4 regions of the Peribacillus sp. FSL E2-0218 genome follow, and region 2 is predicted to be linked to each of the others. Evidence: predicted binding sites of a transcription regulator. Region 2 holds the regulator's gene; each other region holds the start of a gene.

Region 1 (4,724 bases), 1.8 Mb from region 2:
GGCGATCCCAGACGTAACGCCCGGAATGATTTCAAAGGAGATCCCGTTAGCTTGCAACGACTCCGCTTCCTCACCCACTCTTCCAAAAACGGCAGGGTCCCCGCCTTTCAGACGAATGACCACCAATCCATCAAGGGCCTTCGACACAAGCAGGGCATTGATGTCCGATTGATCGATGCCATTCGAATAAGGTGTCTTCCCGCAATAAATCAATTCGCAATCGAGCGAGGCGGCTTCCAATATTTTAGGATTCAGCAGTCTATCATATATAATGACATCTGCTTTTTCAATTGCCCTTTGGCCTTTTACGGTAATCAATCCCGCATCCCCCGGGCCTGCGCCCACAAAATAAACCTTGCCAATGGTCATTGCGCCCTCACCCCTATCTGCTTGCAATCCCGTGATAAAATTTCACCAGTTCCACCATTGCACTGCCCATCCGTTGATCCTCAGGATAAATGACCCGCTCGATTCCTTCATCGATTACCACTTGCGCCGTTACCTTTCCGACTGCAAGTGCAACGACCTTCGATTTGAATTGTTCAATTATTTGATCCTCCAGACCTTGTTCACGGACAAATTTCATTAAATTGCGAGGCTGCGGTGCACTCGTGAACACGACGGAATCGATGGTGCCATCAAGGATTTCTCCTGCTAACTGCTGCATCGTTTCTATTTCAGGCGCTATATGTTCATAGGGAAGGATTTCTTTATGTTCCACGCTTTGTTCATCCAGCCAGTTCATCAAGAGCGGAGCAGGATCGCCATGAAGCTGCAGGGCAACCTTTACAGCGCCGGACAGATGTCCCTCCAGGTTGCGGACGAGTCCTGCCGTACTTCCATCATCATCACGGATCAACGGGTTGAGGCCAAGCTTCTTCAGCATATTCACCGTTTTATAGCCCCTGGCCGCGATTTTCGTTGACCGTAAAGCTGCTATGAAACGCTCCCCCGCTTCCAGCTTCAATGCCGTTTTATATAAAAGCTCCGTACCCACTCCCGTCGTGAGGATGATCCAATCGAACTCTCCTGCCATCAAACGGGTGACATCTTCTTCCAAATGGGAATCATCAAGGAATACCGTCCCTTGTGCCGGACGAACAAGCGGGACTCCGCCAAGATTATGCACGATCTTGCTGAGCTCTTCCGTTTTCCTTGCCCCCAATAAAGCAATGGTCCTGCCATCAAGCTTACTCATGTTTGTTCCTCCTATATGTCAATCCATTTTTGATTGTGCTGGTCCACCTCACCCATTATACAAATTTTCAGTCTTTTGCACCATAGAAAACGAATGACACCTGAAAATCCTTGACCTCTTCCAGGGCGGCGCCAGATTTCATTCATTTTCCAATTCCCGAATATATCCGCATTAAGTCTGATACATCTTGACCATCACATGACATGCCGTGTATGGCACCAAACCTAATGAATGCTTCCCCATCCAGTTCCCCCATATCGTCCACCATTGAAATGACAAATATATCAGCTTCCAGGTGTTTTATGAAGCCTTGCACCTCCCCGGGAACATTAAGGAGGTCAACCGAAACCATGAAGTTATGTTTATGGGCAAAGTCGAGAAAACTCAAAAGCAAATCATCATTTTCATCAACGAAATCGAGATGACTTTGTTTTTTGGCCTGATATAGTTTCTTGATTTTCTTAATATATTTCGTCTGGATATTCATTTGGTGGATGTTATCGACATAAAGCAGGCGATAGCCATCATACATTCCGTTGGATGCCATATTGGCTGCCACTAAAAATGCATCCGACACTTTTAAGATTCTGACCACATCGAATTTTCTTAAGTCATTAGGATCCGAGTATAGTTCCACCAGTTCTTTTCTTTCCATCATATTAAGCAATTGTTTTTTCATCATTGATTTCCTTCCAACTGGAATTCACCGTTTTGCCAAAGCAAATAGCCTGTCACGCAGATCACGCGCTGTGAATGGCCCTCTGGGCAGCCTGCTCATCTCCTTTTTTCACAAAAACATCGTATTGAGTCATTTTGTTGCGATTTTGAAAGTCCGTGGAACCTAGCTGGAGAGGCGTTTTCGTTTTGAAGCCCACCCCTTCCCTTTCCAATTTTGCGATTACCTTAAAATAATTATCATGGCCGAATGCGGTATAAATACAAGTCCAATATTTATAGGTAATCAGTTTGGCCATTACCACACATGCTACGACCAAAATCAGCGTTCCAATGATGATATACTTCATACTTCCCAGCTCCTTTACCAGTTTCAAACGTTTGGAATATCCCTTCTTTACACTATATTCTTTGTGCCATCCATCATCTCCTTTTTAAACGGCCTTCTCTTTGGTCAGTGCCGATCCGGCAACCATTGCAAATGCTGCTACATTCATATAAAAAACAAATTAACTATTTCTTTTGTTTGTTGCAATGTTGTCGTGCTATGTAGTACAATAACATTGTGAAATGATTCACAAAGTAATTACTTACAACAAGAACCCAAACGTGAAAACAGGCAAGCTTGCCATTTTTTTGCAACAATATGTGAATTTGTTCACAAATTTAATGGGGGGATGATCAGGCAACCTTTCTAAAGAATTCCCCTGGGAAACGGGGGACAGAATAATACTGCAATGAAATTCGAGTAGGGAATTATTTATATCAAAAGTAATTTACATTCGGAGAAATTGGAGGTATTCATTATGAATTCTACAAAAGGAACGAAAGTCGTTTTGGTTGGTACTGGCGCAGTTGGATCAAGTTATGCCTACGCATTGATGAATCAAGGAATATGCGATGAGTTGGTGCTTGTCGATTTGAATCAAGAAAAAGCGAAAGGCGATGTTATGGACTTAGATCATGGTCTTGTGTATGCGCCTAGTGCCATGAATATAAAATCCGGATCATACAAGGACTGTTCGGATGCAGCAATCGTCGTAATATGTGCTGGGGCAGCACAAAAGCCCGGAGAAACCAGGTTAGATCTTGTAAAGAAAAATATGAACATTTTTGAAGCGATCGTCGGCAGCATCATGAAAGCTGGATTTAATGGCATTTTCTTGGTCGCAACGAATCCAGTGGACATTTTGGCATATGCGACTTGGAAATTTTCCGGTTTACCGAAAGAAAAAGTGATTGGGTCAGGGACTATATTGGATTCTGCAAGATTCCGCTCTTTATTAGGGCAAGAATTCAATACCGCACCTACAAGTATCCATGCCTATATCATTGGTGAACATGGTGATTCACAACTCCCGGTTTGGAGCTCTGCCAATTTCTCCGGTTTGCCGATCGCACCAAAATTAACGGAGGCAAGAAAAAAAGAGATTGCCGTCAGTGTCCGTGATGCTGCCTACCAGATCATTGAGTCTAAAGGTGCTACGTATTACGGAATCGCAATGGGATTGGCCAGAATCACAAAAGCGATTTTAAAGAATGAAAATGTCGTCTTGCCAGTGGGGTCATTGTTGGAAGGCGAATATGGCCATAGCAATGTTTATATCGGCACCCCTACTGTCATTAATCGCACAGGTGCAAAAAGCATTGTCGAGCTTACCCTTAACGAGAGCGAAACGGAACAGTTTGCCCGTTCAGTTCATACGCTTCAAGATATTCAAGCCCAATTTTGGGAGTAGTTACTTTCTCTAACCAGAATTTCTTACACAGGGAGCTGTCAATATGTTAGCAGAAACATACAACCCCTTTAATAATCTTGCCCTTTCAGCATTGGTTGCAGCTATACCGATCCTTTTATTTCTATTATGCTTGACCATCTTTAAAATGAAGGGAATACATGCAGCCCTTTTAAACCTATTCGTTACCTTTCTTATTGTCCTCTTCCTCTTTAAGCTACCTTTGGGAGAAGCCATCGGAAGTGTGGTTCAAGGTACGTTCCAAGGAATATGGCCGATTGGTTATATCATCGTGATGGCGGTCTGGTTATATAAAATCTCCGTTAAATCCGGCAAGTTCGAGGTGTTACGCGGCAGCATTGCAGGGATTTCACAAGACCAGCGCCTTCAGCTTTTACTGATTGGTTTTTGCTTCAACGCCTTTCTTGAAGGGGCAGCAGGTTTTGGTGTACCGATCGCCATCTGTGCCGTCCTATTAGTGTCATTGGGATTCAAGCCTTTACAGGCAGCGATGCTCTGTCTGATAGCAAATGGTGCTTCAGGAGCATTTGGGGCAATCGGGATACCCGTTGGCATCATTGATACATTCGGCCTGGAAAATGTGACTTCGATGAATGTGTCCGTGATGACCGCGTTAACACTGCCACTCATTAACTTTACCATTCCGTTTTTATTAATATGGTTGATGGATGGAATGAAAGGGATCAAACAAGTATTGCCGGCCATATTAGTGACATCGATTACTTATACTGTATCCCAGGCAATCATGACCGTTTTTATAGGCCCAGAGTTAGCTGACATTATTCCATCACTATTAACAATGGGTGTGTTGGCGCTATTCCTAAATAAGTGGCAGCCTACACACATATTTTTACTCAACGGCAAAGAGTATCAGGTTGAAAAGCATACTAAGAGTGATGTTATCAAGGCATGGTCTCCATTCTATTTATTAACGGCATTTGTCTTGATTTGGAGCTTACCTGCATTTAAAGGATTGTTTTCTCAAGGAGGCGTCTTTGAATCGGCTGTTCTGAAATTTACGATTCCGGGGTCATCGATTGCGATCGGCATTGATTTAATCGGTGCTACGGGAACGGCAATCTTATTGGCTGCGC
Region 2 (4,724 bases):
ACCTTTTCGTGGTCCTGAAAGACATTTGGGTCGCAAAGGAGTTCATTGTATTCGTTTATTTCGGCTTCAAGCTGCTCCATGGCCGCTTCGATTTCCTCTATCCGCCGCTTTCTCTGCCGTTCAGCCTTTTTAGCTTCCTTATCGATCTTGTAATTCGTTTTTTCGACAGCCACATCTACGATTTTCGCTTGATTTTCCTGTTCAAGCGCCTTGATCTCCGCTTGCTCTTGTTTTTTCTCTACATAATAATCATAATCACCAAGGAATTCCTCATTGCCTTCCTTGGAGAGCTCGATGACCTTGGTGGCAATTCTATTTATGAAATAACGGTCATGTGAGACGAAAAGTATCGTTCCCGGATAATCGATCAACGCATTTTCAAGCACCAATTTACTGTCGAGATCCAAATGGTTCGTGGGCTCATCCAGTATCAAGAAATTCCCTTTCTCCATCATCATCTTGGCCAGCGCCAGCCGGGCCTTTTCCCCGCCGCTTAAAGTGGACACGGTTTTCAAAACATCGTCCCCGCTAAAAAGGAAATTCCCGAGAACCGTGCGGATATCCTTTTCCGGTTTAAGGGGATAGTCATCCCATAATTCATTGAGTACGCGCTTATTGGAAATAAGGTTGGCTTGTTCTTGATCGTAGTAGCTGACCTCGACGTTCGTTCCGAAACGGAAAGATCCGGCACGTGCAGGCAGCTTGGAGATGATCGTCTTCAGTAATGTCGATTTTCCAACCCCGTTCGGACCGACTAGCGCTATGCTTTCGCCTTTCGTCATCCGCGAGTTAATGTTTTTGGAAACCGTTTCATCTTCGTAACCGATCGCCAAATCCTGAAGGTGGAGCACTTCGTTTCCGCTTTGCTTCTCAATCTGGAATGAAAAATTGGCGGATTTCTCATCACCTTGCGGCTTGTCCAGCACGTCCATCTTTTCAAGCTGTTTGCGCCTGCTTTGCGCCCTTTTCGTGGTCGACGCCCTTGTGATGTTCCGTTGGACAAAGTCGCGGAGCTTTTCGATTTCCCCCTGTTGTTTCTCGAACAGCTTCATGTCCCGCTCATAATCCTCGGCTTTTCCCTCCAGGTAGGAACTATAATTCCCATAATACTTTTTCATATTATTGCGGGAAATTTCATAAACCTGATTGACCACTTTATCGAGGAAATAACGGTCATGGGAAACGATGAGGACAGCGCCTTGATAGCTCTGTAAATATTGTTCAAGCCATGAGAGGGTTTCGATATCCAAATGGTTCGTCGGCTCATCGAGTATCAATATATCCGGTTTCCTTAGCAACAGCTTCCCTAACGCAAGCCTCGTTTTTTGGCCGCCGCTCAATGTGGAAATCAGGGTAGAGTAGTCAAAGTCTGCAAACTGAAGGCCATGCAATACGGAACGGATATCCGCTTCATACTGATAACCGCCCTTTTCCTTGAATGCGACCATCAGTGCGTCATATTCGTTGAGCACCTTTTGGTACACGGCTTCATTTCCAAAGATATCAGGCTTGGCCATATCCGCTTCAAGGCGGCGCAGCTCCTTCTCTTGATCCATAAGATCCTTGAATACGGTCAGCATCTCATCCCAGATGGTCAGCTCGGATTCAAGGCCGGTATCCTGTGCCATGTAGCCGATCGTGACACCTTTTGGCTTGATGATTTCACCGCCATCATGCGATAGCTGGCCGGCTATGATTTTCAGCAATGTGGATTTACCCGCACCATTCCGCCCGACAAGTGCAATTCGATCTTTATTCTGAACTTCGAGCTTCATGTTTGATAAAATAAGTTCAGCTCCGTAATATTTTGATAGTTGATTGATTTGTAATAAAATCATAGTTTCACCTCAATTGATTATTGTTAGTGTAACGTATTATAGTTATTATCGGCAATAGCTTGGTTCCGGGCCAAAACAAGCTGTTACATAAAGTGGAATAATAGTGTATTATTTAGGAGGGGTTATTTAATGGCAGACTTGACGCATTTCAATGATCAAGGCAGGGCAAAAATGGTCGATGTGAGTGCCAAGCCGGAAACGACCCGGACGGCCACGGCTCGATCGAGCATTATGGTGAACGATGAAATATATGAAGCGATCACCAACCAGAAAATGAAAAAGGGTGATGTTTTGGCTGTCGCCCAAGTTGCGGGAATCATGGCCAGCAAGAATACGTCCAATATCATCCCGATGTGCCATCCCATTGCACTGCAGGGGGTCAATATAGCCTTTGATTGGGAAAAGGAACCAAAGGGATATAGACTTGGGATTGAAACGGAAGCCAAGACCAAAGGGAGTACAGGTGTGGAAATGGAAGCGTTAACAGCTGCATCCGTGACTGCCCTTACTGTATATGATATGTGTAAGGCCTTGGATAAGGGGATGGTAATCGGGCCTACATTCTTAGTCGAGAAAACCGGTGGAGTATCCAGCAGCGATTATAGAAGACAAGTAAATCAAACAAATAGAGATTGAAAAGCATGTGTGAAGGCGGGGAAGAATGATGAACCATGACCCAAAGATACCGCAGGCAACTGCAAAAAGGTTGCCACTGTACTATCGATTTTTAAAGAACTTACACTCCTCAGGAAAACAAAGAGTTTCCTCGGCAGAGTTAAGCGAAGCTGTAAAAGTGGATTCTGCCACCATTCGCCGCGATTTTTCCTACTTTGGCGCGCTTGGGAAAAAAGGCTACGGCTACAATGTCAATTATTTATTATCCTTCTTCAGGAAAACCCTGGATCAAGATGAGCTGACGAAAGTCGCTTTGATCGGGGTAGGGAATTTAGGGACTGCGTTCTTGAATTACAATTTCATAAAAAATAATAATACAAAGATCGAAATGGCATTTGAAGTTTCTGAAGACAAGGTAGGGAAGCAAATAGCTGACGTGCCGATTTATCATATGGACCAAATCGATACACTATTGCAGGAAAATAATATCACGGCTGCTATCTTGACAGTCCCTGCACAAGTGGCTCAGACGATTACCGATCGCCTGGTCAAAGCGGACATTAAAGGGATATTGAATTTCACCCCTGCGCGGCTGACGGTGCCGCCATCCATAAGGGTGCACCACATTGACCTTGCCGTGGAGCTCCAATCGCTCATCTACTTTTTGAAGCATTATCCGGTAGTGGAGGAAGCGGCATTAGAAGAATGAAAAAACGCTGCACATTTGCAGCGTTCAGACTGTAGACAAACTCGATGAAAATCGAGTTTGTCTATTTTTATGGCCTGTACAATTTAGACGTTGATTTCCACTCCAGGCACTCGCTTTCCGCGGGCGGTCGGGGAGCCTCCTCGGCTTTGCCTGCGGGGTCTCCCCTAGACGCGCTTTTCCCGCAGGAGTCTCGTACCTTCCGTTCCAATCAACTTTGTCTTACCTTTTAGATAGAACACTTTTGACTGGAGTCATTTTTGTTTTAAAATTGAAGTATTAAAACTTGAGGTGATGAGGATGCTTTCTAAACATGATACTATTCAGCGAGATCAACTTGAAATGATTACTTTAGATCAACTGGTGCCACCGAACCATTTGGTTCGTAAAATGGAGGCTGCCATTGACTTCACTTTCATTTATGACTTGGTGAAAGATATGTACTCAGAGGTAGGACGCCCAAGTATTGATCCAGTTATTTTAGTTAAACTGACTTTCATTCAATATACCTTCGGTATTCGTTCCATGCGTAAAACGATTGAAGAAGTTGAAACCAATATGGCTTATCGTTGGTTGTTTCCATGATAAAGTGCCTCATTTCTCTACGTTCGGAAAAAATTATGAGCGACGCTTTAAAGATACAGACCTGTTTGAACAGATTTTCTGTCGCATTTTAATGACAGCTGCTAATAAAAAGGTAATAAGTGTAGAACACGTTTTCGTGGATTCCACACATGTGAAAGCCAGTGCGAATAAACGGAAATTTGAAAAGAAAATCGTTCGTAAAGAAACACGAGCGTATCAAGGACGTCTTCAAGAAGAAATCAATCAAGATCGTGAAAACCACGGAAAGAAGCCTTTTCCACCAGATAAATTTGATAAGGAAGAAACCAAAGCAATTAAAGAAAGTACTACGGATCCTGAGAGTGGCTACTATGTGAAAGATGAACGAACAAAACAGTTTGCCTATTCATTCCATGCGGCCGCAGACGGCAACGGTTTTGTATTGGGAACGATTGTAACACCTGGTAATACACATGACAGTCATATTTTGGAGCCACTTGTTGAGCAAGTGATTGAGAAAGTTGGAAAACCAGAAGCAGTTGCCGCAGATGCAGCTTATAAAACACCAGCGATTACAAGCTACCTATTTAACAAAGAAATCACACCTGCTTTACCCTATACACGTCCTCGTACAAAAGAAGGATTCTTTCGCAAACATGACTATGTTTACGATGAACACTTTGATTGTTACCTTTGCCCTTCGGGAGAAACTTTAAAGTACTCAACAACAAATAAAGAGGGCTATCGCGAATACAAATCGCCCAAACAAATTTGTGCAACATGCTCATTTTTATCACGGTGTACGGAAAGCAAAGACCATCAAAAAGTAGTGACACGGCATATCTGGCAAGCATATGTGGAAGAAGCAGATCATCTGCGTCATCATCAAGAGGTAAAACCTATATATGCGAAACGCAAAGAAACGATTGAGCGTGTATTCGCAGATGCAAAAGAAAAGCATGGTATGCGTTGGACTACTTTAAGGGGACTTAAAAAATTGT
Region 3 (4,724 bases), 1.1 Mb from region 2:
GCGATCTTTTGTGAGCATGTAAGCAAGGATAGCCAGGAGAATGGGGGGCATACCTTGATCGACATGAGAAATCACGCCGGATCGATGAGGGCAGCAGCGGGAGGAATCACACTATCATCGTTGCCGGCCATGATCGCCAACCGGCTCGATGTCATGATCATCGGCTCGGCCATTACAAAAGCGAAGCACCCAGCGGACGCTGCAAGACGATTCAAGGAAGCGATGAATATGGAGAAGGACGTGAAGCAGGTTTGAAAAAGGAAATCGCCATTATTTTAACAGAAGTGAACGGAGTATTTCGCAATATGGATGAAGATGCAACCGACTTGCTTGTAAAGAGTTTACAGCCGAAGCAGAGGATATTCATCATGGGGGAGGGAAGATCGGGCTACATGGCTAAAGCCTTCGCGATGCGTTTGATGCATCTTGGCTTGAACGTATATGTGGTCGGGGAGACGATCACGCCTTCGATCGCGAAAGGCGACCTGTTCATAGCCATCAGTGGGAGCGGCACGACGAAAAGTGTGGTTTCGGCAGCCGTGAAAGGCAGGGAAATAGGCTGCAAGGTGTTCACCATCACGACAAATGACCAATCCGAATTAGCGAACGTTTCGGATGAGGTTTTGGTGGTCCCGGCTGCTACGAAAAACCGCTTGAGTCATGAAACGGAAAGCGTCCAGCCGCTAAGCTCCTTGTTTGATCAATGCGTACATGTTTTGTGTGATGCCATATGCCTGGACTATTCAGTGTCCCAATCCATAAGCCACCACTCGACTTATTCCAAGCATAGTAATATCGAGTGAAAAAACAGGCGGGTCCTCTTGGCAGGGACCTGTCTTTTTGATCGTAAAAAAAAAGCCCTTTATCCCCAGAATCGGAAATAAAGGGCGTGTACCGCGGATGCGGCACGACAGCTCTGGTTTAATAGGCTAAGCTATATAGTGCTTTGATGTGTGATAAGTAGCGGATATTACTCGCTTCCTTCATCAAAGTGGCCGGCAGGCCTTTCAGGGAGGTGTTATTGGCTCCGACGGTTGCCACGGCATCCTTACGGCCAAGGCTCGCAAGCGTACCTGAATTTACAGGTGCGAATACTTCAAGCTTCTTGCCTTCGAAGGCTGCATAGAGGTTATACCCGACAAGCTCACCCATTTGCCATGCGTTTTGTGCAGTTGGCGCGTATGGACGTCCGCCTTCTGGAGGGAAAGCAAGGGCGCTGTCACCGACAACGAATACGTCCTTATGTGACGTCGATTGCAGGTATTCATTAACGGCTGCTTTGCCGCGATCGACTTCAAGACCTGATTCGCCGACGATAGGAAGAGCCGCAACCCCGCCTGTCCAAACAAGCGTATTGGCCGTGATCGTTTGTCCATCCTTCAGTTCGATTTGGTTGCCTTTGACACCCGTTACAGGCAGACCTGTCAAGAACTCGACGCCGCGCGCTTCCAAGGAAGACATGGCCCGGTCGATCAGCGGATCAGGCAGCACAGGAAGGATTTTTGGGCCAGCTTCAACAAGCTTGACTTTCAAATCCTTGAAGTCCACGCCGAATTTCTTGGCGATTTTAGGGAAATGATCGACGATTTCACCAATCAGCTCGACGCCAGTCAAGCCGCCGCCGCCAATTACGATGGTCGCATCGGCTTCATTTTTCGTTTGGGCATATTCACGAATGCGATCTTCGATATGCTTGTAAATTTGGTTGGCATCTTTCACCGATTTCAAGACCATGCTGTTTTCTTCAAGACCTGGAATGCCGAAGAATCCTGTTTGGCTTCCTAGTGCCACGACAAGGGCATCATAGGATAAAGTGGAGCCGTTGGAAAGCTTCACTTCTTTTTTATCAACGGAGAAAGACTCCACCTTTGCAATGGCAAGGTCGATATCTTTTCCTTTGAAAAGTTTTTCCAAAGGAATCGAAACAGCTTGCTCGGAAATCGAACCGCCGGCAAGACGGTGCAATTCAGTGATGATTTGGTGGGTTGGAAATTGGTTCACCACGGTAACCTGCACTTGATCCTTCTTGTAATATTCACGTACGGACAACGCAGATAGTAATCCAGCGTATCCGGCACCTAAGATGACGATTTGTTTTGACATAGTTAATCCCCGTCCTTATTGATTGAAAGTTTTAGACATTATTTTTGGTTTTTACGTTCTGATGAGACTTCCAGGAACGCTTGCGCGAAACGGAAAAGCTTTTGTGCCTCAGGGTCTTTCATCATTCTCAATAGGCCAAAAAGACCGATTACATCATGATTTGCTTCTGCGCGATCCTTCGCTTCGATTGCGGTGGCCGCAAGACCTTTCACGGAATCGACCACAGGTGTCGCGATTTCCGAAATGGCACTGACGGTATCGTTTTTCAGGACATCATCCGTTGCCACCGATTGAGCGAAATCATAAGACTTTGTTAAAATATTCACTAATTCAGTCAGTTTTGGAAGCTGATCGACTAAAGTATTGAGTGACTCCTGAACCTCGGGCTTTAATAACTGATCCAGTACATCTTGACGTGCATTTAATTGTTCAGACTGTGATTGGGTAATCGTTTCTGACATATCCAATTCTCCTTTGCAATAAGCATTTTGTTGATTTGGTTAGAAAAACTTGTAAAATATTACACAAAGTGTTAAAGGTAATCCTTTAAAAATGTAATAAAAGCTATCCTATAGTATATCCCTTTCGCTCGATGAAAACAGCTTATTTTTTTAAAAAAATCTTCATAATATATTTTTTCCTGTAAATTAGAATGGATATATCCTTCTATTTGGGTTGGATCATCTACTTAATGGCCATTTTTCACTTATCGGATAGCGCGCCCGTCACCGCCGCCTTTCCTGCATATTTCCACCTGGAAAAGCCATCCTAAATGGTGGAGGTGAAAAATGTGACTGACTCAAATTCCAAGCATACGGAAGAGAATGATGATAAGAAGCAGAACAAACTGGTTGGCAGTATGGAATATACAAAAGCACAAGTAATGGAAGGCATGAACGGGATTTCTGACGTGTACCTCAAAAACCTTGAGGAAGCCATGGGGGAAAATACGGAGGAATAATCAGGAAGGTCGTAACGTGGATCGTCTGTCGAACCTCATTTATCCGAACAAGGTGCCGGATGATCCGGAACCTTGTTCGGGTAGGACAGCCTTAATGGAAACCCATCAATTCCTTCACATGATGACAGTTTTCTTTGGTGGTGAGCATTTCCAAAAGCGTGAAAGCAACCTCGAATGCCGTGGAAGGATTATAGGAGGTGATGATGTTATCCGTGACGACAATCGGTTCATTGACGACAAGCGCCCCGAATCCCTTGAGCTGCTCCTGTCTGATACTGGTTGGATGATTGTAGGTAGTCGCTTTCCTCCCTTTCAAAATCCCGCTTTTTCCTAATGGGAGTGCGCCAACACAAATCGATGCAATGATTTTCTTTTTATCATGAAAGTCTGTAATGACATCAAGAAACTTTGGATCATAGGCATCATCATAAAAGCCGGCTTCTTCAAATCCCCCCGGAATGGCTAAAGCATCGAAGTCATCAAGGTTCACTTGATCGATGGTCAATTCGGGCTTCACGATGAAGTTCCAGGTGCATGATAATTGCTCATGCAGACCTACGGTAACAAGATCGGTGGAGCCGTCGCCCTCTAATTTATTCCAGCCCAATACATCCGTAAATACACTCGCTTCAACCGCTTCGAATCCGTTCGATAACAGCAGTAATACTTTTTTCATAGCAACAACCCCCATACAAAATAGTTGTATTTATTATATAAAAAGTATATTCCTGATTACATATGATTCATTATGCATTCATTCCTTTTCTCTTTATTTTATAATGGATTTGAAGGATTCCACTTAATAATGAAAAGTGATGGTGATTGACTTGGATCGAACGGATAAAAAAATACTCTCCTTGCTCGAATCGAACGGGCGCATGGCAATGAAGGAGCTGGCCCAGAGGGTTTCTTTAACCGCCCCAGCCACTAAAGAGCGAGTAATTAAAATGGAGGAAAGCGGCGTAATCAAGGGATATAAAACGGAAATAGCCCTTGAAAAGCTTGATAGGGGCTTGACTGCGTTCGTTTTGTTTGAAACGGATCGGTGTAAGGATTTTTATGATTTTAGCTTGAGGCATCCGGATGTACAGGAATGTCACCGGTTAGCCGGTCAATATAGTTATCTGGTTAAAATCAGTACATATTCCATGGAAACACTGGAAGGGTTTGTTGATGAGGCGATTAAATATGGAAAATCGTCGACACATTTGATATTTTCATCGACTATTAAGGATATTTTCCCGCGAGAGTAAATATGACCTGAAGATAATGGGCAGGAAAAAACCCGACCAATAGAGAATGTAGACAGTAACAAAAATCACATTTGAAAGTATCAACAAAAGGGAGTGGAGAATCGTGAGTTTTGTTTATGAGGAAGAAGAAATAATGGAATTCCTTTTACAGAACAAAAATGATTTTGAAGACTATCTTTTATCCGAAGCGGTAAATGTCAGGGAGAAAATCGAGGAAATCTTGATGGTGGGTAATGTTGACCTTTTGAATAATGCCCATAAGCTCATCCGCTACATCGTGGAGCAGAATGAAGCCGATTTGATTATCTTTGCAGAACAAGAAGGGGAAACGTGGGCAACCCACTCCTTGACGCTTTCATTCAAGCTGGAATGGATCCAGGCCATCAGGAGGACGCTTTGGACCTTCT
Region 4 (4,724 bases), 220 kb from region 2:
AGAGTGATGATGAAGAAAACCATCATTGCATTCTTGCTGCCATGGCGCATTGCATTAATTCCAAGACCGATGGTGAAACTACTAGTCAATAGAAGGATCGTTTCAATCAGAACTGGTGTAACCTCAAAGATGTCTCCACCAACAGGTCCATTGCCGGTCCTGTTAACGAGTGTGAAGTACGTTGCAAACAGTGTTGCGAAAAGCGCGATTTCAGCTCCAAGGAAAATCCAGAAACCTAAAATCTTTAATCGGTTTTCTTCTGTACTATATTCAAGTGGCAGCGAGTTATCTATTTTCATGCGTTAGCACCTCGCAATTTTTTTTCTGTTTCTTCTATCTCTTCAACGGAGATGTGATGACCGTGATCTTTTTCAAATGAACGGTGGGCCATGCAAGCAAAGATTCCAAGTGTTGCAATGATTGCGAAGATCCACATGCTGAATACCATTGCAAATCCCCATACGAAGAAGATGATACCCAGTACGAACGGAACGCCGCTGTTATTTGGCATATGGATTTCTTTGTACTTGCCTTTGAACAATGCCGGACCATTATTTTTTGAATCCCAGAATGCTTGTGAAGAATCAACTTCAGGTACGATAGCGAAGTTGTATTCCGGAACTGGACTGTGTGTAGCCCATTCCAATGAACGTGCATTCCAAGGATCGCTTGTGATATTTCTTGGCGCATAACGAGTGCTCCAGTAAATGTTGTACACAAGGAATGCGAAACCGATCAATAAACCAAGTGCACCAACGAATGAAAGCATGTTCAACGGACCATATCCTGTTGCTTCTGAATATGTGTACATACGACGTGCTTGACCATCCAAACCTGTGATGAACATTGGGAAGAATGTTACGTTAAATCCGACTACGATGAACCAGAAAGCCCATTTCCCAATTCTTTCGCTCAATTGGAAGTTGAAGATTTTTGGCCACCAGTACGTAAACCCAGCAAGTACGGAGAATACAGTACCCGGAATCAATACGTAGTGGAAATGCGCCACCAAGAACATTGTGTTGTGATATTGGTAATCGGCACTTGCCATTGCAAGCATGACGCCCGTTACCCCACCGATCGTGAAGATCGGAATGAAAGCTAAAGAGTAAAGCATTGGAACGGTGAATTCAATTTTCCCTCTCCAAAGCGTGAACAGCCAGTTAAAGATCTTGATTCCCGTCGGAACGGCAATCGCCATCGTTGTAATCGAGAAGATACCGTTAACCATTGCACCGTGACCCATCGTGAAGAAATGGTGAGCCCATACAACGAATGATAGAACGGAAATGGCAACCATAGAGACAACCATTGATTTATAACCATAAAGGTTACGACGTGCAAATGTAGAAATGATCTCACTGTATATACCGAAGGCAGGCAAGATAACGATATAAACCTCAGGGTGTCCCCAAATCCAGAACAAGTTAGCCCAGAGCATATCCGATCCGCCGTTAGCCATTGTAAAGAAGTTAGTTCCAAACAGACGGTCCATTGTCATTAACGCCAGTGCCACTGTCAATACAGGGAAAGCGAAGACGATGATAAGGTTCGTGATAAGGATTGACCATGTGAACATCGGCATTTTCATCAATGTCATACCAGGTGCTCTCATTTTCAAAATTGTTACGATAAAGTTGATACCAGTCATCAATGTACCGATACCTGCGATTTGAATCGCGATCGCGTAATAGTTCATCCCAACGGATTCACTGAATTCGACACTCGCTAACGGGAAGTAAGCTGTCCAACCTGCATCAGGAGAACCCCCGACAACGAACGAGATGTTGAATAACATGGCTCCCCAGAAGAACAACCAGAAAGAAACTGCGTTCAAACGAGGGAAAGCTACGTCACGTGCCCCAATTTGTAGAGGAGTGACGATATTCATCAAACCGATGATGAATGGCATGGCCATGAACAGGATCATAACGACCCCGTGTGTTGTGAAAATTTCATTATAATGCTGTCCATCCAACAAACCATTATCAGGTATTGCTGTTTGAGCACGCATCAATATTGCGTCGGCTCCACCACGGAAAAGCATAAGTAGTGCAGCGAGAATGTACATGATACCGATACGTTTGTGGTCAACCGTTGTGAACCACTCGCGCCATAGGTAGCCCCACTTTTTAAAATAGGTTACGCCTACTAGTATTGCAAGTACTGTAACCGCGATTGCGATCTGTGAACCGACAATCATAGGGGAGCTGTGTGGTACGGCAAATCTATCAAAGTAATCCATACTCTTTGTGACTCCTTTCGAAAAGTTATTCTAAATAACTGCTTGTGATTTTAAATCTTAATGTTGATGCTCTGTTTCTGCTTCATCCGCTTTTTTAGAATCTTCGTGTTCTGAGTGTTTAGATTCTCCATTGCCTGAAGCACCGTGATTGTGTTCAGGGGCAGGTCTGAAGTCAAGATGTGTTCCGTTAAATGTGTATTGTCCAACGTGACCTGGCTCCAATAGTTTATCAAATTCACTTTCCGTCAATTTCTTAGCGGTACCGTGAATTTCATCAACCCACTTCGTGTATTCATCTTCAGGCATAGCCTTAACATTGAAAGTATGTTCAGCGAAACCTGAACCACTGAAGTTGGCGTTTCTTCCCATATACTCACCAGGTGTATCTGCTACCAAGTGCAAAGTGTTCACCATGTCACTCATCGCATATTTTTGCCCACCTAGTTGTGGAATCCAGAAGCTTGAGATTGGTCCGTAAGAATAAAGCTTAAATTCGATTGGTCGGTTTGTTGGTAAGAACAAGTAGTTTACTGTTTCAATATCCTCTTCCGGATAACTGAAATGCCACTTCCAGTTTGAAGATGCAGCATAAATGATCAATGGTTCTTGATCCTCATATCCTTTTGGTGTAGCCTCGACTTCATATGTCGAGCGAACACTGACAACGGAAAGGAATATGACGATAAGGATCGGGATAATTGTCCAGATCGCTTCGAGAACGTGACTTCCTTCCACGTGAGGTGGTACATAGTCATCGCTTGACTTGGAAGCGCGGTATTTAAATAACATAATTGCATAGAGAATGACAACGACTAAGACAATAATTAACATCGTCCAAATTGAAATCATGATCACATTAGCTTGGTTTGCTGCTACAGGACCTTTTGGATCGAGTACAGCTAATGGGTTGTCGCAACCAGTTAGTACGGTGGCGATGGAAAAAATTATAGTTAATAAAGCCCATTTCATTTTCATATAGATACCCCTTTCTTTCTTTATTGGAAATTCTAAATAACAAGTTATTCAGAGTGAGTGTTACATTGTTCACAAACTGACGTCTCTATATTAGTATCATATATGGAAAAAAACAATCAAAAGTGACATATGTCACAAAAAGTTCATGAAGAGATAGTGAAAGAATGGGATATGAGCTTATTAGTTGGATATATAATAAGAAAAGAAGTATAATAGCGTATTAGTTTATTTCAATTTAAGGCTGCTTTCAATTGAAATTTGTTCTCAAAAGAACCGTTCGTGAATTGGTAAAATTTCAAGAAAATTACATTAGAATAATATTACATATAAAAGCGATGAATAAGACGAGGGTTATAAGGGTTTTATTTGTTTTTTAATATAAAAAGACACCGGATTACCAATCGAATAAATTGAGGAATTTAGGCCTAAAGGCAATAAAAAAAAGCAGGTATCTAAAAACGATGCCTGCTTTTTTATTCACTCCATTGCTTCTGGACTTGATGAAGGGCCTGTTGTAAAATTTGTTCCTGATTTGCACTAGGTTCCGTGAGGACGTTCGTTTGATAGGATTTCCCTTTATAATCAACTTTCACTGTAACTTTTACCATGATTCATTCTTCCTTTCTTGTCTTGCCTGATTAGTTTAGTGTGAGGGGAGTACACTTCATGTATACCCAGGGGAGTGGAATGCTCAAACATTTCGAACTGGATGACTTAATATTCATAATTATCTGATATTTTATGAAAAATGTCAATATTTTTATGAGGAGTATGACAATAAAAGTGAAGTTTCAGCGCCGGATAGGGAAAGTCAGTCTTGAAAAATGGAAACGGCCCTGCTTTGTTATGGAAGCAGGGTCGTTTCTTTAAATTTTTGTTAAGATAATTCCAATCAAGGCTGCTAAAACACCGGCAATTTGATAGGACTTTAGTTTTTCCTTGAATAAATAACAACCGGCAAAAACCACGATTAAACAGTTCAGGCTCACCACGGGAAAAATGATGCTGGCAATTCCGGTATTTAAAGCGAAGAAATAACATACATACGCAATGATGCTTAGTAAGCCCACAAGAGAGCCGATTTTCACTTCGCTTAACTTGAGCTTTTCATTCTTCATGCCCGATGCCGCCATCAAATAAAGTGTTCCGCCCCCATACATCGATACCAGAATATCAAGTGAGTTCAGATGCAGGCGCGTGGTCGTTGTCATTAAAATCCCGAGTACACCAAATGAGAATATTGCAAATATTGTATGCATCATCCAGGGCAAATATTGATGATTGCCCTTAGCGTTAGGGGTATACTGAATGACAAGGGTGGCAAGGAGCATGCAGGCGATCCCGGTCCACTGCAACGAAGAAATATGTTCATGAAAAATGATCGCAGCACAAAGGATGGGGAAAATAGCATTGGCCGCAATCAACGGTGATGTCAAACTGGCCGGCCCCTTTTCAAATGCACTGCCCATCTGGATATTCCCGTTAGCATTAAGGATCCCAATTG

Evidence for each region. Region 2 encodes Rex, which represses fermentation and respiration genes when NADH is low (regulators of the CRP and FNR family bind a similar motif). Its sites were predicted from a motif close to TTGTGAAATATTTCACAA; they were not measured.
Region 1: MHI53_RS18060 (L-lactate dehydrogenase) is a predicted target of Rex. The motif match lies at 2,437-2,454, and genes of this name have one in related genera.
Region 3: MHI53_RS21065 (DUF1641 domain-containing protein) is a predicted target of Rex. The motif match lies at 2,614-2,631, and genes of this name have one in related genera.
Region 4: qoxA (cytochrome aa3 quinol oxidase subunit II) is a predicted target of Rex. The motif match lies at 3,341-3,358, and genes of this name have one in related genera.

Annotation. Positions count from the first base shown of each region.
Region 1 is NZ_CP150304.1:3,753,322-3,758,045, forward strand. It holds gene cobA (uroporphyrinogen-III C-methyltransferase) at 1-369, opposite strand, end outside; gene MHI53_RS18045 (uroporphyrinogen-III synthase) at 383-1,198, opposite strand; gene MHI53_RS18050 (hypothetical protein) at 1,341-1,880, opposite strand; gene MHI53_RS18055 (hypothetical protein) at 1,939-2,223, opposite strand; gene MHI53_RS18060 (L-lactate dehydrogenase) at 2,680-3,612, shown strand; gene MHI53_RS18065 (L-lactate permease) at 3,656-4,724, shown strand, end outside.
Region 2 is NZ_CP150304.1:331,757-336,480, forward strand. It holds gene MHI53_RS01715 (ABC-F family ATP-binding cassette domain-containing protein) at 1-1,838, opposite strand, end outside; gene moaC (cyclic pyranopterin monophosphate synthase MoaC) at 1,968-2,474, shown strand; gene MHI53_RS01725 (redox-sensing transcriptional repressor Rex) at 2,500-3,162, shown strand; partial or broken gene MHI53_RS01730 (IS1182 family transposase) at 3,460-4,724, shown strand, end outside.
Region 3 is NZ_CP150304.1:4,369,001-4,373,724, reverse strand. It holds gene hxlA (3-hexulose-6-phosphate synthase) at 1-255, shown strand, start outside; gene hxlB (6-phospho-3-hexuloisomerase) at 252-803, shown strand; gene MHI53_RS21070 (NAD(P)/FAD-dependent oxidoreductase) at 922-2,103, opposite strand; gene MHI53_RS21065 (DUF1641 domain-containing protein) at 2,142-2,564, opposite strand; gene MHI53_RS21060 (hypothetical protein) at 2,894-3,064, shown strand; gene MHI53_RS21055 (DJ-1/PfpI family protein) at 3,156-3,740, opposite strand; gene MHI53_RS21050 (Lrp/AsnC family transcriptional regulator) at 3,892-4,317, shown strand; gene MHI53_RS21045 (STAS domain-containing protein) at 4,421-4,724, shown strand, end outside.
Region 4 is NZ_CP150304.1:550,196-554,919, forward strand. It holds gene qoxC (cytochrome aa3 quinol oxidase subunit III) at 1-299, opposite strand, end outside; gene qoxB (cytochrome aa3 quinol oxidase subunit I) at 296-2,245, opposite strand; gene qoxA (cytochrome aa3 quinol oxidase subunit II) at 2,303-3,220, opposite strand; gene MHI53_RS02660 (BA3454 family stress response protein) at 3,694-3,828, opposite strand; gene MHI53_RS02665 (DMT family transporter) at 4,087-4,724, opposite strand, start outside.